DNA from 3 places in the Providencia rustigianii genome. Region 1 is predicted to be linked to each of the others. Evidence: predicted binding sites of a transcription regulator. Region 1 holds the regulator's gene; each other region holds the start of a gene.

Region 1 (4,294 bases):
TCTGATTTAGCCTGATTACGCCAGTTATACAGCGTAGCTTCGGATATTCCTTCCGTTTGTGCAACTGCGGAAACGGTCATGTTGTACGGCGGTAATAATTTAGCCAGTATGGCGGCTTTTCGTTCAGGTGAAATACGTTTCATGTGTCACTCCGCGCCCTCAGGTTTATTTTTCAGAGGGGGTGACAACTATCCTGACACTGAGGGAACAGATTTAAATGTATTTTTGGTTTTGGTATTTTTTAATGCCGGTTTTTCAACGCCAGTGTTCAGATTATCTCTAGGGTGATTTTTTGATTTGACGGCTCCCTCAGCAGTATAAAGCTCAATATTGCGACCATTAATTTTTTTTGTTTTTATTATATGAGTATCTGGTTTTGAATTTTTTAATGCTAGGTTCTTATTTTGAGGCTCTATCATTAAACTTGTATTACTTGCTTTGTGGATACTGGTTACGCGTAGTGGAATTTTACTTCCTTTAATTCTTTTGATTTCTTTAGCTAATTGAAAATTAATTATAATATTGTGTTTTTCAGAGTCACTAAGTTCAGGCTTTGTATAAAATACGGTAGGAGGAAACTCTGTGTTTTTAAGATTGATCAGTGTGTGGTTAAGATCTGCTTTATCTAATGTCACTCTCACTCGCTCATCTAACGTAGTGATGTATTGTGAATTCTGAGTCATTTTTCCCAGTAAATTTTTACATCTATCAATGAGTGTAGTAATTTTTTGAGGCGTATTATCTTTAGCGGTTTTTTTTACGTTTTTTTCATTCTTAACATAGGTATTTTCGAAGCAATGATCACTCTTTCCAAGCAACCGCTGTAAAGCCTCAATTTTTATATTGGTCTCTCTAATTACCGGATGTAAGTTTTGATAGGTGTTTTCTTTATTACAATCCCTCAGTTTTAGCTTGGTTGTTTTAATGGCTTCATCCCACATATTTTGGAATTTTTTATTTTCATTTAATGACTTCGTTCTATTATGAAAATCGATAACAGGAAATATTTTTGGAGATGAATTTGTTTCAATGACCTTATTCAGAAATAGATACTTTTTTTCAGATTGTAGAAATGTAGATGAGGTGCTATTTCTAACATTCGGTGAATTTATGATTGTGTCTATCATGATTGCTTCTCCTAATTATTTATCTATTTCAATGCTATAGGATTTTTAGATAGAATTGATATAAAAAACCGATTCCATTAAATAATTAGCTAATTGATAAAAAAAAACCTAACAAATACGCGTTAGGCTAAAGGGGTGGCATATCGATTGTAGGATTGAAACGTAGCGAATAAATAAAATTAATTAGATAAATTCTTAAAAAATGAAAAACTCTTATTAAAATTAATAAAATGCGTATCAATGTTTTTGTTAAACTGAGTACCAAAAATAACTTTTGCTTTAGGTGTAAATGAGTGTTGTGTGGGTTGATTACTAGGAACTAAGCTTCCAATTTTGAGTGAAGATATAAAATGAGGTACACGAGTTTCTTTAGCTTGAGTCGTTGATTCTTTTACTAAAATTGGAAATTTTTTTGAGGTCGAATTCGCTGATTGTAAGCGTTCAAAGAATGCCTGACGCTGTAAAAAAGTTTGGTTATTACCGCTCTTAGTTGTACCGGCATGGTAGATGTAGTTTGATGGTGTTAAATTATTAATCTGTTTCATAAATAAAATCCTAAATGATTGCTGGCTAATTATTTAGTATTTTATATATAAGGATTGTTAGACTAATATCAAAAAGCGCTGCTATTTTGAACAGAAAGTATATGATGGGCAATATTAGGAATGAAAAACAGCCATATATGAGATATATACAGCTGTTTATATAAAGCCCAGTAAATATTACTGGACCAAAATAAAAGTTATCGAGTACCGTAAACGACGATCGTTTTACCATGTGCAGAGATCAAATTTTGATCTTCTAACATTTTTAAAATACGACCTACAGTTTCGCGTGAACACCCAACAATTTGACCAATTTCTTGACGAGTAATTTTGATCTGCATACCGTCTGGGTGAGTCATTGCATCAGGTTGTTTTGCTAAATTTAATAAGGTTTGAGCGATACGACCAGTCACATCAAGGAATGCCAAGTTACCGACTTTTTCTGATGTAGTTTGTAAGCGGCTTGCCATCTGCGCAGAAAGGCGCATCAGAATATCTGGATTAACCTGAATTAGCTGACGGAATTTCTTATAAGAAATTTCAGCGACTTCACAAGCAACTTTAGCTCGAACCCACGCAGTACGTTCTTGCCCTTCTTCAAATAACCCAAGTTCACCAATGAAGTCTCCCTGATTCAAGTAAGAGAGAATCATTTCTTTGCCTTCTTCATCTTTGATTAAAACAGCCACTGAACCTTTAACGATATAGTAAAGGGTTTCTGCTTTTTCACCCTGATGGATTAGAGTGCTCTTGGATGGATACTTATGAATATGGCAGTGTGACAAAAACCATTCAAGAGTAGGGTCTGTTTGTGGCTTGCCGAGAACCATTAGCGTTATCCTCTGTATGTTATTGCAACCCTTCAGAAAATTAAGGTGAAAGGCTGACTTTAAAATTTCTAGCTTGGCATACTAAGTTGCGTTAGTTACCCATAATTAATGCTCGTTATAGGTCAAAAGCAAGTTAATATCAATTGTATAATATAATCAATTGAATCGTTGAGTTTTGATCTTAATCCTATCAACTAAGCATTGTTTGTATCATATCCAATACAGAAAGTCTTCCCTGTATCGCTTCAGCTTAATAATGCTGATATAACATTATTCAGATATATGGAACAATGTAGCCTTTAATAACGACATTTTTCAAGGGGAACAAAAATGGAAGCACGAGTAAAGTGGGTTGAAGGGCTCTCTTTCTTAGGTGAATCAGCATCTGGGCATCAAATCATGATGGATGGTAATGCTGGAGATAAAGCACCTAGCCCAATGGAAATGGTCTTGATGGCAGCAGGTGGATGTAGCGCGATAGACGTGGTGTCTATTTTACAAAAAGGTCGCTACGATATTACCGACTGTGAAGTTAAACTCACATCCCAACGCCGTGATGAAGCCCCTCGTTATTTCACGCATATCAATTTGCACTTTATTGTCGTCGGTCGTGAATTAACAGATAAAGTGGTTGAGCGAGCCGTACAACTTTCGGCTGAAAAATATTGCTCAGTCGCGATTATGCTAGAAAAAACAGTAAAAGTGACTCATAGTTTCGAAATTAAAAATATCTAATTACTTTTATATTATTAGATACTTATCTTCAAAGAAGATAAGTATCTATGTAAGTATTCATTTAATTTAATATAGACTTATTCACTTCGCTGCTTAATTAACTTTTCAACTAATGGCATCATAATGAGCTCCATTGCGAGTCCTAATTTTCCTCCAGGTACCACAATGGTATTCATTGCCGAGATAAATGAGCCGTTAACCATCGAAAGCAAATAAGGAAAATCAATCTGTTCTAACCCTCTAAAGCGGATCACAATGAAACTTTCATCCTGTGATGGGATAGCTTTAGCGGAGAATGGGTTCGACGTATCGACGGTTGGAACGCGTTGGAAATTAATATGTGTACGGGAAAATTGCGGAGTAATATAGTTAATATAATCACCCATAGAACGCACTACGGAATCCATCACCGCTTCTCGGGAATGTCCTCTTTCCGTCGTATCGCGGATCATTTTTTGAATCCACTCTAAATTGACAATCGGGACAACACCGACCAGTAAATCTACATGTTTGGCAACATCATGCTCAGGTGTCACGACACCGCCATGTAAACCCTCATAAAATAATACATCGGATTTTTCTGGCAGAGACTCCCAAGGCGTAAAGGTTCCCGGTTGGAGACCATAAGGTACGGCTTCATCATAGGTATGCAGATATTTTCGAGATTGCCCCTGACCTGTTTTAGCGTAATCAATCAACGTTTGTTCTAGCAGAGCAAAATCATTCGCTTCGGAACCAAAATAACTAATATGGCGACCTTGTTCACGGGCTTTACGGATTGCCATATCCATTTCTGGGCGGGTATAACGATGAAAACTATCCCCTTCAAGGGTTGCAGGGCGAATATTTAGCTGGTGGAATATTTTACGAAAAGCTTGGCTAGTAGAGGTCGTTCCTGCGCCACTCGATCCGGTGACGGCAATGATAGGGTGTTTCTTCGACATAGTGGACTCCCTGTTTTACGCTCATGACCACTATTTCAATAAACAGCGAATGAAGCGGGATTACGGGCGAAACTGGTTATTAGGCATAAAATTTACGGATTCATGTAGCTCAG
Region 2 (4,294 bases), 1.7 Mb from region 1:
CTCTGAAGCATAAATTTCTCTGTCAGCAACTTTATCAATATAGTGCCCACCTAAGCCATACACAGTCGCTTTTTGAATATCACTAATATTGAAATAACTGTGTAAAGCTGCTGTCGCTTCAAAGTCACCATGGCTTTCTAACTCTAATTCACAAGTTTCCCCGAGCTTCATGCGTAAAATTAACGTAAATGCATGAGGCCACAGCTTACGAGTCGACTCGCTATCAGATAGCGTAAAGGTGAGGATCACGCCACAGTCATGTTCATTATGAGCGGTGAACTGCCAAGGTGAAATTCGAGCAAAGCCATGGCTAGGACTGCTTACAGGACCAAACCATGGCCAGCAAATTGGGATCCCGCCTCGAATTGCAATACCTTCTTGAAAGGCACTTTCTGGGCTTAGCCAAAGGCACGGTTTTTGACCTGAAGGTTGCCAATCAATTAATTGAGCTCCTTGCAAGCTGACAGCGCCGCGTACTTTCGGATGAGAAATAACAATAAGGGGTAATTCTCCAAGTTGGCGTTGGGTAATGTAAGGAGAAAGTTGCTTAATGACAGGTAAAGCAAAAATTTTATCATGCATAGTCTTGCGCCTGTAGTAATTGGTCTGTAGTCATGGCGATAGCTCAGTGGCTAGAGATAACAATATAACAAACTCACGATACTGCAAGTTGCATACAATTGAAGCTCTACACGCATCTTGGAGTATGTTGAGTCAGACTTCAATGGATACAAAAGAGCCGCCAAAAGGCGGCTCAGTCACACTAATAGCTTAACATTTCTTATTTAGAGATGTGCGCAATCAGGTCAAGAACTTTGTTAGAATAACCAGTTTCGTTGTCATACCAAGAAACCAGTTTAACAAAGTTGTCGTTCAGCGCGATACCTGCTTTAGCATCGAATACTGAAGTCAGTTTTTCGCCGTTGAAATCGGTAGATACAACGTCATCTTCAGTGTAGCCCAGAACGCCTTTCAGTTCGCCTTCAGCTGCTTCTTTAATAGAATCACAGATTTGTGCGTAAGTTGCTGGTTTAGCCAGACGTACAGTCAGGTCAACAACAGAAACGTTTGGAGTTGGAACACGGAAAGACATACCAGTCAATTTACCGTTCAGCTCAGGGATAACTTTACCAACTGCTTTAGCCGCACCAGTTGAAGATGGGATGATGTTTTGAGAAGCACCACGACCACCACGCCAGTCTTTGTGAGAAGGACCATCAACAGTTTTTTGAGTAGCTGTCGTTGCGTGAACTGTTGTCATCAGACCTTCAACGATACCGAATTTGTCGTTGATAACTTTAGCCAGTGGAGCCAAGCAGTTAGTTGTGCAAGATGCGTTAGAAACGATTTCTTGACCTGCGTAAGCTTTATGGTTAACACCCATAACGAACATTGGGGTGTCATCTTTAGAAGGACCAGTTAATACAACTTTTTTCGCGCCTGCTTCGATGTGTTTACGAGCAGTTTCGTCAGTTAGGAAGATACCTGTTGCTTCAGCAACAACATCAACACCGACTTCGTTCCACTTCAGGTTTGCAGGATCTCTTTCTGCTGTAACACGGATTTTTTTACCGTTAACAACCAAGTGACCATCTTTAACTTCAACAGTACCGTTGAAACGACCGTGAGTTGAGTCATATTTCAGCATGTAAGCCATGTATTCTGCGTCGAGCAGGTCGTTGATAGCAACGATTTCGATGTCAGAACGCTCTTGTGCAGCACGGAAAACGATACGGCCAATACGACCAAAACCATTAATACCTACTTTGATAGTCATAGTATTTCCACCAGCTATTTATTCGTGAATTAAGTTGTAGTTAAAGTTACCAAAACCTTGCCAGCCGTCAAGCGGAATCGTGTCAATTATTGAAAAAAATCAATTCTGAAACCACTATCTGCATATTTGTCAGACACTTCAGCAGCAAATCTAGTCGCACGTATTATCGGGATTGTTCAGCATAATGAAACCATCCATCAGTGATATATGTGAGGAATGTCACAAATCAAAACGTAAAGTTCTAACCTTAATAGTCTAGAATAGTTTTCCTCAAAGTGTTGTTAAGTTTTTGTTGCTTGAAATTGGCGTATTATGGCTTTAGTAGGAATCTTGTTCAAAAAAGTATAGGTAATCAATGTCTAGTAAAAATAAACAAACTATTGATTTGTCAAAGCTTAACCAAATCCAACTGCATGTTACACAGCAGGCCGGTACGGAACCTCCTTTTAGTGGTCAATTATTGCATAACCGTAAAGAGGGTGTGTACGAATGCCTATGTTGTGGCACCCCTTTGTTTCTCTCTGATACTAAATTTGATGCGGGTTGCGGCTGGCCAAGTTTTTATCAGCCTATTACAGAAAGTTCGATAAAATTTATCGAAGATTTTTCTCATGGAATGCATCGAATTGAAGTCCGTTGTGAACACTGTAATGCGCATTTAGGACATGTATTTCCCGATGGGCCACAACCAACTGGTCAGCGTTACTGCATTAATTCAGCATCGTTAAGCTTTACCGATGATGAAACCGGTGAAAAGACTGAAGGATAGGGTGCTGAAGTTTGCTGAATAGAAATATACTGTTTATAAAAACGATTCAGCTAAGGCGTTGGTTTAACTATTCAGAATAAAAATAATGATTATTATTTTGTTTAATTGATTTTGTGAGGCGTTAACGTGAGCGTAGAAATGGATGAGCAACAAATAGAGCACTTACTGTCTGTCATGACGCCTGAAATTTATCAGCGTTTAGTCACTGCGGTGGAATTAGGTAAATGGCCTGATGGTGTGGTACTCACACCGGAGCAGAAAGAAAACACATTGCAGATGGTGATGTTGTGGCAATCTCGTCATAATCATGATCCAGAGCATATGACCGTCGGTACTGATGGTCAAATCACCATGAAGAGCAAACAAGAGTTAAAATCCCTATTTCAGGGAGATAGACTCGCAACACTCAAACCACAAGAAAATGATTAAGTTCTCTATTTTCCCCGCTGATTTAGCGGGGATGAACCATCTTATAGTGCATTGATATTGATAAGCTTTGCGCCCGCAGTTTGCATTTCAGCTAGTGCATTATCGCTATCCTCAGCATCTAAATTGACGCCGCGGCAACCCTCAGCGAGTACATCTACTCGATAGCCAAGTTTTAATGCATCCAACACCGTAAATTTAACGCAATAGTCCGTTGCAATCCCAAGAATAATTAAATGGTCAATCTGTTGTTGCTGTAGCCAATTATGTAGCTGAGTTTGGCTCACATGGTCATTGTCAAAAAAAGCACTGTAACTATCGACCTGCGGATTTTCCCCTTTGGTGAATACCGCTTGGATAGCATTGATATTGAGCTCAGCATGAAAATCTGCACCATGGGTACCTTGAACACAGTGGACAGGCCACCAGACTTGAGGGTGCCCATTTAGCTGCCCAAGGGTTCCGACGGGCTGACCAGAATTACTGGCAAAGCTTAAATGATCAACTGGATGCCAATCTTGACTGGCGATCACGACAATATCTTTTTGCTGACAAATATCAATTACTTGGTTGGCAATGTGAATCACATGTTCACTCTGTTTGACAGCCAGTGCGCCACCAGTACAAAAATCATTCTGTAAATCGACTAATAGTAAGGCGGATTTCATTATTTCCTCAATTTATTTATCTGGCTATTCATCTGTATAGCTCAGTTCACCTCGAAGATTATTTTGCATTAACTCACGAATATGCTCAGAAGTGTAATCTTGGCTGAGTAAATAATGTAATTTACTTAAAGCGGCTTCAAATGTCATGTCGTAGCCACTGATAACACCCGCTTCGGCTAAAGCATGACCCGTTGCATAGCCTTCCATATTTACCCGTCCAGAAATACATTGGGTTAGATTGACGACAATAATGCCTCGGGAAGTGGCGTCACGGAGGATACGTAATAATTCAGGTTGCTGAGGAGCATTTCCGACGCCATAAGAACGTAGAATTAGCGCCTTAACGGGTTGCTGTAAGATATTTCTAACGATCTCAATAGATAAGCCCGGATATAACGTGACCACCCCAATAGGCTGAGGCGTAATTTGATGCGTGATTAACTCACCAATACCAATCGGTGCAGGGCATGTGTTGAACGTACGTATATGAATCCCAGCCTCCATGAGTGGAGGGCAGTTTGGTGAGGTGAAGGCCTCAAAACCATCTGCATGAGCTTTAACGGTACGATTGCCACGGTACAGCTTGTTATTAAAAAATAAGCCAACTTCATTAATCGGGTAATTTGCAGCTAAGTAGAGCGCATTCAGCAGATT
Region 3 (4,294 bases), 200 kb from region 1:
TATAAGAACTGAGCGATAATGCCTTTTCTGAAACGACTGTTTTTCGCTAAGTATTTCAGAGTATCCATCGCAGATGGACGTTTATGTTCCACCGTTTCAGCCACTTTACATTTTGGAAATTTAGTCACTAAAAACAGAATCATTACCACGACCAACACCATAATCATATAACGGTAAGGTTCGAGGGTATTTTCTAACATTGCCAGACGGAATTCATGAAGCTGCGTCGCATCCATACCCGCCATTTGATTTTGTAAGCTTTCACCTTCTGAGAACACTAAATATTTGCCCAGCAAGATCCCGCCAGCGGCACCGATTGGGTAGAAAGTTTGGCTGATGTTCAAACGCAAGGTCGCATACTGTTTTGGACCAATCATCGAACTGTAGGTATTCGCTGCGGTTTCCAAGAAACTTAGGCCGATTGCGATCGCAAAGATCGCCGCTAAGAACATGGTGTAGGTTGCCATGTGTGAAGCTGGGAAGAACATGGTGCAACCCACGATGTACAAGATCAATCCAATCATGATCGCATATTTATAGCTGGTTTTTTTGATCACGAGTGAAGCCGGGATCGCAATCAAAAAGTAACCACCATAGAACGCACTTTGCACTAATGCTGACGCAAAGTTACTGAGTTCAAAAACGCTTTTAAACTGTGTGATTAAAATGTCATTAAGTGCAGCTGCACATCCCCATAACGGGAATAAGCAGGAAAGTAGGATAAATTGAAATAGAGGTGTCTTATTCAGGTACCCATCAGGTAACTGAGTGATGTTCTTAATGTTCATGGTAACCCTTAATAATTTTTATAATATTTTTAACCGGTTAAACGTTGCTTTATCGCTCTATTGGCGGCATTCATTTCAACCGGTCATGCTCAACATCATTCAAATTCAGAGCAAATATTGCGGGTACAGGCAATGCATCTGGTGCTTGAAAGACGATAAGGACTAATTACTTAACTGAACAAATTCACTAAATTGCTCAATACTCGGATAAGAGGATTGAGTACCTTTGCCTGTTACGCTAAATGCAGAAAACAGAACGGCTTTTTTCATTGCTTCTTCGATATTTCCGGTGTGAACATAGTAATGGGAGAAGCAACCGATGAAGGCATCACCTGCACCGCTGGTGTCGATAGCATTCACTTTGATTGCAGGGATTAACAACTCACTGTCACGAGTCATCCATAGCGCGCCTTTATCACCTAATGTAACAATCAGGTTTTTCAGTCCCTTATCTAATAAAGATTGGGCTGCGCGACGAACGTTATCCAAGGTATCTACTGGCATATTGGTGAGAATTTCCAGCTCCGTTTCGTTCGGTACAAAGAAGTCACAACGACACGCAAAATCTAAGTCCAATGAACGCTGAGCTGGGGCTGGGTTAAGCAACACAGGAATATTATGCTTATTCCCGAATGCAATTGCGTGATACACCGTTTCCAGCTGTACTTCTAATTGCAGCACGATCAACTTACATTTTTTCAGATCTTCAGCAGCGCGATCGATATCTTCTGGAGATAAGAATTTATTCGCACCTTTGACGATCAAAATACTGTTAGAGGAGTTTTGATTCACAAAAATTGGCGCAACCCCACTGGATGTACAAGGCACTTTTTCTACATAACGGGTATTGATGCCATAAGACTCAAGATTACGAATGGTATTATCAGCAAAGATATCGTCACCGACTTTGGTTAACATAATCACTTTTGAGTTCAGTTTTGCCGCAGCAACCGCTTGGTTAGCACCTTTACCGCCACAACCAATTTTGAACGCTGGCGCTTCGAGGGTTTCCCCCTCTTTTGGCATTTGATCGATGTAAGTGATCAAATCGACCATATTTGAACCTATAACTGCTATATCCATAATGTCCCTCGTGTTAAATAAATCACATAATGATATAATACTAACATTATCATGTTGCAAAAATATCATTTGTGATTAGGATCTCGAATAACGAATGATCAAGTGTTATATCTGCCACATTTCCTCATTCTTTGTTACCTAACCCACGTTTATCCTAATTCACATCATATAGGAAGGTTTAAAATGCAAGATTTAGCGAAATATATTGATCACACCTTACTCGCAGCAAACGCAACTGTTAATGATATCAAAACGTTATGTGCAGAAGCTGCACAATATCACTTTGCCTCTGTTTGTGTTAATACAGGCTATGTACCTCTTGCAAGCGAATGCTTAAAAGACAGTGATGTAAAAGTTTGCTGTGTGGTAGGCTTTCCTTTAGGCGCATGCTTAACAGAAGCAAAAGCATTTGAAGCAGCAGAAGCTGTTCGCCGTGGTGCCGATGAAGTCGATATGGTTATCAACGTTGGTATGCTTAAAAGTGGTGATTTAGAATTCGTTCGCCGTGATATTGAAGCTGTATTTGCCGCTTGCGGAAATGCCACTTTGAAAGTTATTTTAGAGAATTGCCTGTTAACTGATGAAGAAATCACACAAGTTTGTGAAATTTGCCGCACAATGAAAGTTGGTTTTGTGAAAACTTCAACAGGATTCAGTACAATGGGTGCAACTGAGCATCATGTCGCATTGATGCGTAAAGTCGTTGGTAACGAAATCGGCGTCAAAGCCTCTGGCGGTGTTCGTACTCGTGAAACAGCGATTAAAATGATTGAAGCCGGTGCTAACCGTGTTGGCGCAAGCGCAAGTGTCTCAATTGTGACTGGAGATGAAACCACTCCAAGTGAGTACTAAACAACGGGGCGCGGTTCGTCCGCGCCATTATAAAAAGGATTGTAGGGTGATAGAAACTAAACAAAAAGAACGCCTTCGCCGCTTAAGTGAATGTATCAAACGTTCAGGACGCATTCATCTCAAAGAAGCCGCTAGAATACTTGAAGTCTCTGAAATGACCATTCGCCGAGATCTCAATGCGGATACTGAAGGCCCTATCCCTATGTCACTGCTTGGTGGCTACATTGTTTCTGTCACTCAACCTACTTCCCACTTATCACCAACCGAACACCACGCTGATATTTTCACGCCCGATCAAACAGAAGAACTCTACATCCCTAATCTCGCCGCCAGTATGGTCAGTGAAGACGATGTGATCTTTTTTGATAATGGGATCGAAATGGCAACCTTGATTTCCCTAATCCCCGAAGAGATCAGTTTCACCGGAATTTGTTATTCCCATAACGTTTTTCTTGCTCTGAGCCAGAAAAAAAATGCCACTGCACTGCTCTGTGGTGGGGAATATCGTCCTAAAAGTGACTCATTTTATAGCCCAACACTGCCTTCATTACTGGACTCAATTAATCCCAAAAAAGCCTTTATGTCCGCCACTGGAGTCCACAGCACCTATGGCGTGACTTGCTACAATATCGATGATTTGCCGATGAAAAAGAAAGGAATGGAAAAATCTATCCGGAAGATTTTGTTGGCGCCTTATAATTTGTTCGATGAAGTCGCAACAGCCAATATGGGGGAGTTATCCCAGTTTGATGTGATTGTGACTAATCGACAACTTACTGATGAGTATGAAGCGTATTGCCGAAATGGGTTTGTGAAGGTGATTTATTAAAATGGGATTTCCTTATGTGTCGATTTTGATAACAAAAATCGACACTTTTTTCAGATTTTAATCGTCAGATAATCTTCCGCTATTTCTGTCGCCGGAAATTCAGCTTGGCATTCGGCTAATAATCTGGGGATGTCTTGAGGCCCATAACGTGCACTTATATGGGTGGCGATAAAGCGTTTTACTCCTGCCTGCCTAGCAAGCAATGCTGCTTGGCGAGTTGTTGAATGCCCACGCTCATTGGCTTTATCTTCAAATTCAGCCTCTAAGGTTGTTTCATGAACCATGACATCCGCATCTTTGGCCAATAGTAAGGCATTCGGTGTTGGGATAGTATCTCCAAAAATGGCAACGACTTTACCTTTTCTTGGTTCCTCCAGATAATCGGTGCCATTAACCTCTCGCCCATCATCTAATTGAATCTGCTTCCCTTGCTTCAACGCCAGCATCCATGGCCCTCGGGGGATATTATCTTGAGCCAGTTTGTCAGCATTTAGAGCTCCTAGTTTCGCGTATTCCTCAATGCGATAGCCATAACATTCCACCCGATGATCGAGAGAATATGCCGTCACAATCAGTTTTCCATCATCAAATAACTGCCCCGCTTCGATTTCAATAATCTCAAGAGGATAAGTCATATAGGAGCTACTGAGCGACAATGCGGTTTCTATATACTGTTTCAATCCTTTAGGCCCATAAATCGTCAATGGGTCAGTTGATCCCCCCATAGAGCGACTGCATAGCA

The links. The regulator CRP, encoded in region 1, controls carbon source genes, mostly activating them, when cyclic AMP is high. The targets are predictions, from matches to a motif close to ATGTGANNNNNNTCACAT.
Region 2: msrB (peptide-methionine (R)-S-oxide reductase MsrB) is a predicted target of CRP. The motif match lies at 1,985-2,002, and genes of this name have one in related genera.
Region 3: deoC (deoxyribose-phosphate aldolase) is a predicted target of CRP. The motif match lies at 1,882-1,899, and genes of this name have one in related genera.

Annotation. Positions count from the first base shown of each region.
Region 1 is NZ_LR134396.1:393,152-397,445, forward strand. Features, by position in the region: one part of gene EL244_RS01790 (IS3 family transposase) at 1-143, opposite strand, end outside; gene EL244_RS01795 (hypothetical protein) at 189-1,127, opposite strand; gene EL244_RS01800 (hypothetical protein) at 1,307-1,672, opposite strand; gene crp (cAMP-activated global transcriptional regulator CRP) at 1,870-2,502, opposite strand; gene EL244_RS01810 (OsmC family protein) at 2,833-3,237, shown strand; gene EL244_RS01815 (phosphoribulokinase) at 3,315-4,181, opposite strand; gene EL244_RS01820 (YheU family protein) at 4,242-4,294, opposite strand, start outside.
Region 2 is NZ_LR134396.1:2,086,157-2,090,450, reverse strand. Features, by position in the region: gene EL244_RS09685 (D-hexose-6-phosphate mutarotase) at 1-582, opposite strand, end outside; gene gapA (glyceraldehyde-3-phosphate dehydrogenase) at 782-1,777, opposite strand; gene msrB (peptide-methionine (R)-S-oxide reductase MsrB) at 2,133-2,546, shown strand; gene EL244_RS09670 (YeaC family protein) at 2,685-2,975, shown strand; gene pncA (bifunctional nicotinamidase/pyrazinamidase) at 3,017-3,640, opposite strand; gene ansA (asparaginase) at 3,665-4,294, opposite strand, start outside.
Region 3 is NZ_LR134396.1:592,098-596,391, reverse strand. Features, by position in the region: gene fucP (L-fucose:H+ symporter permease) at 1-788, opposite strand, end outside; gene rbsK (ribokinase) at 951-1,871, opposite strand; gene deoC (deoxyribose-phosphate aldolase) at 2,055-2,723, shown strand; gene EL244_RS02680 (DeoR family transcriptional regulator) at 2,770-3,552, shown strand; gene rnz (ribonuclease Z) at 3,603-4,294, opposite strand, start outside.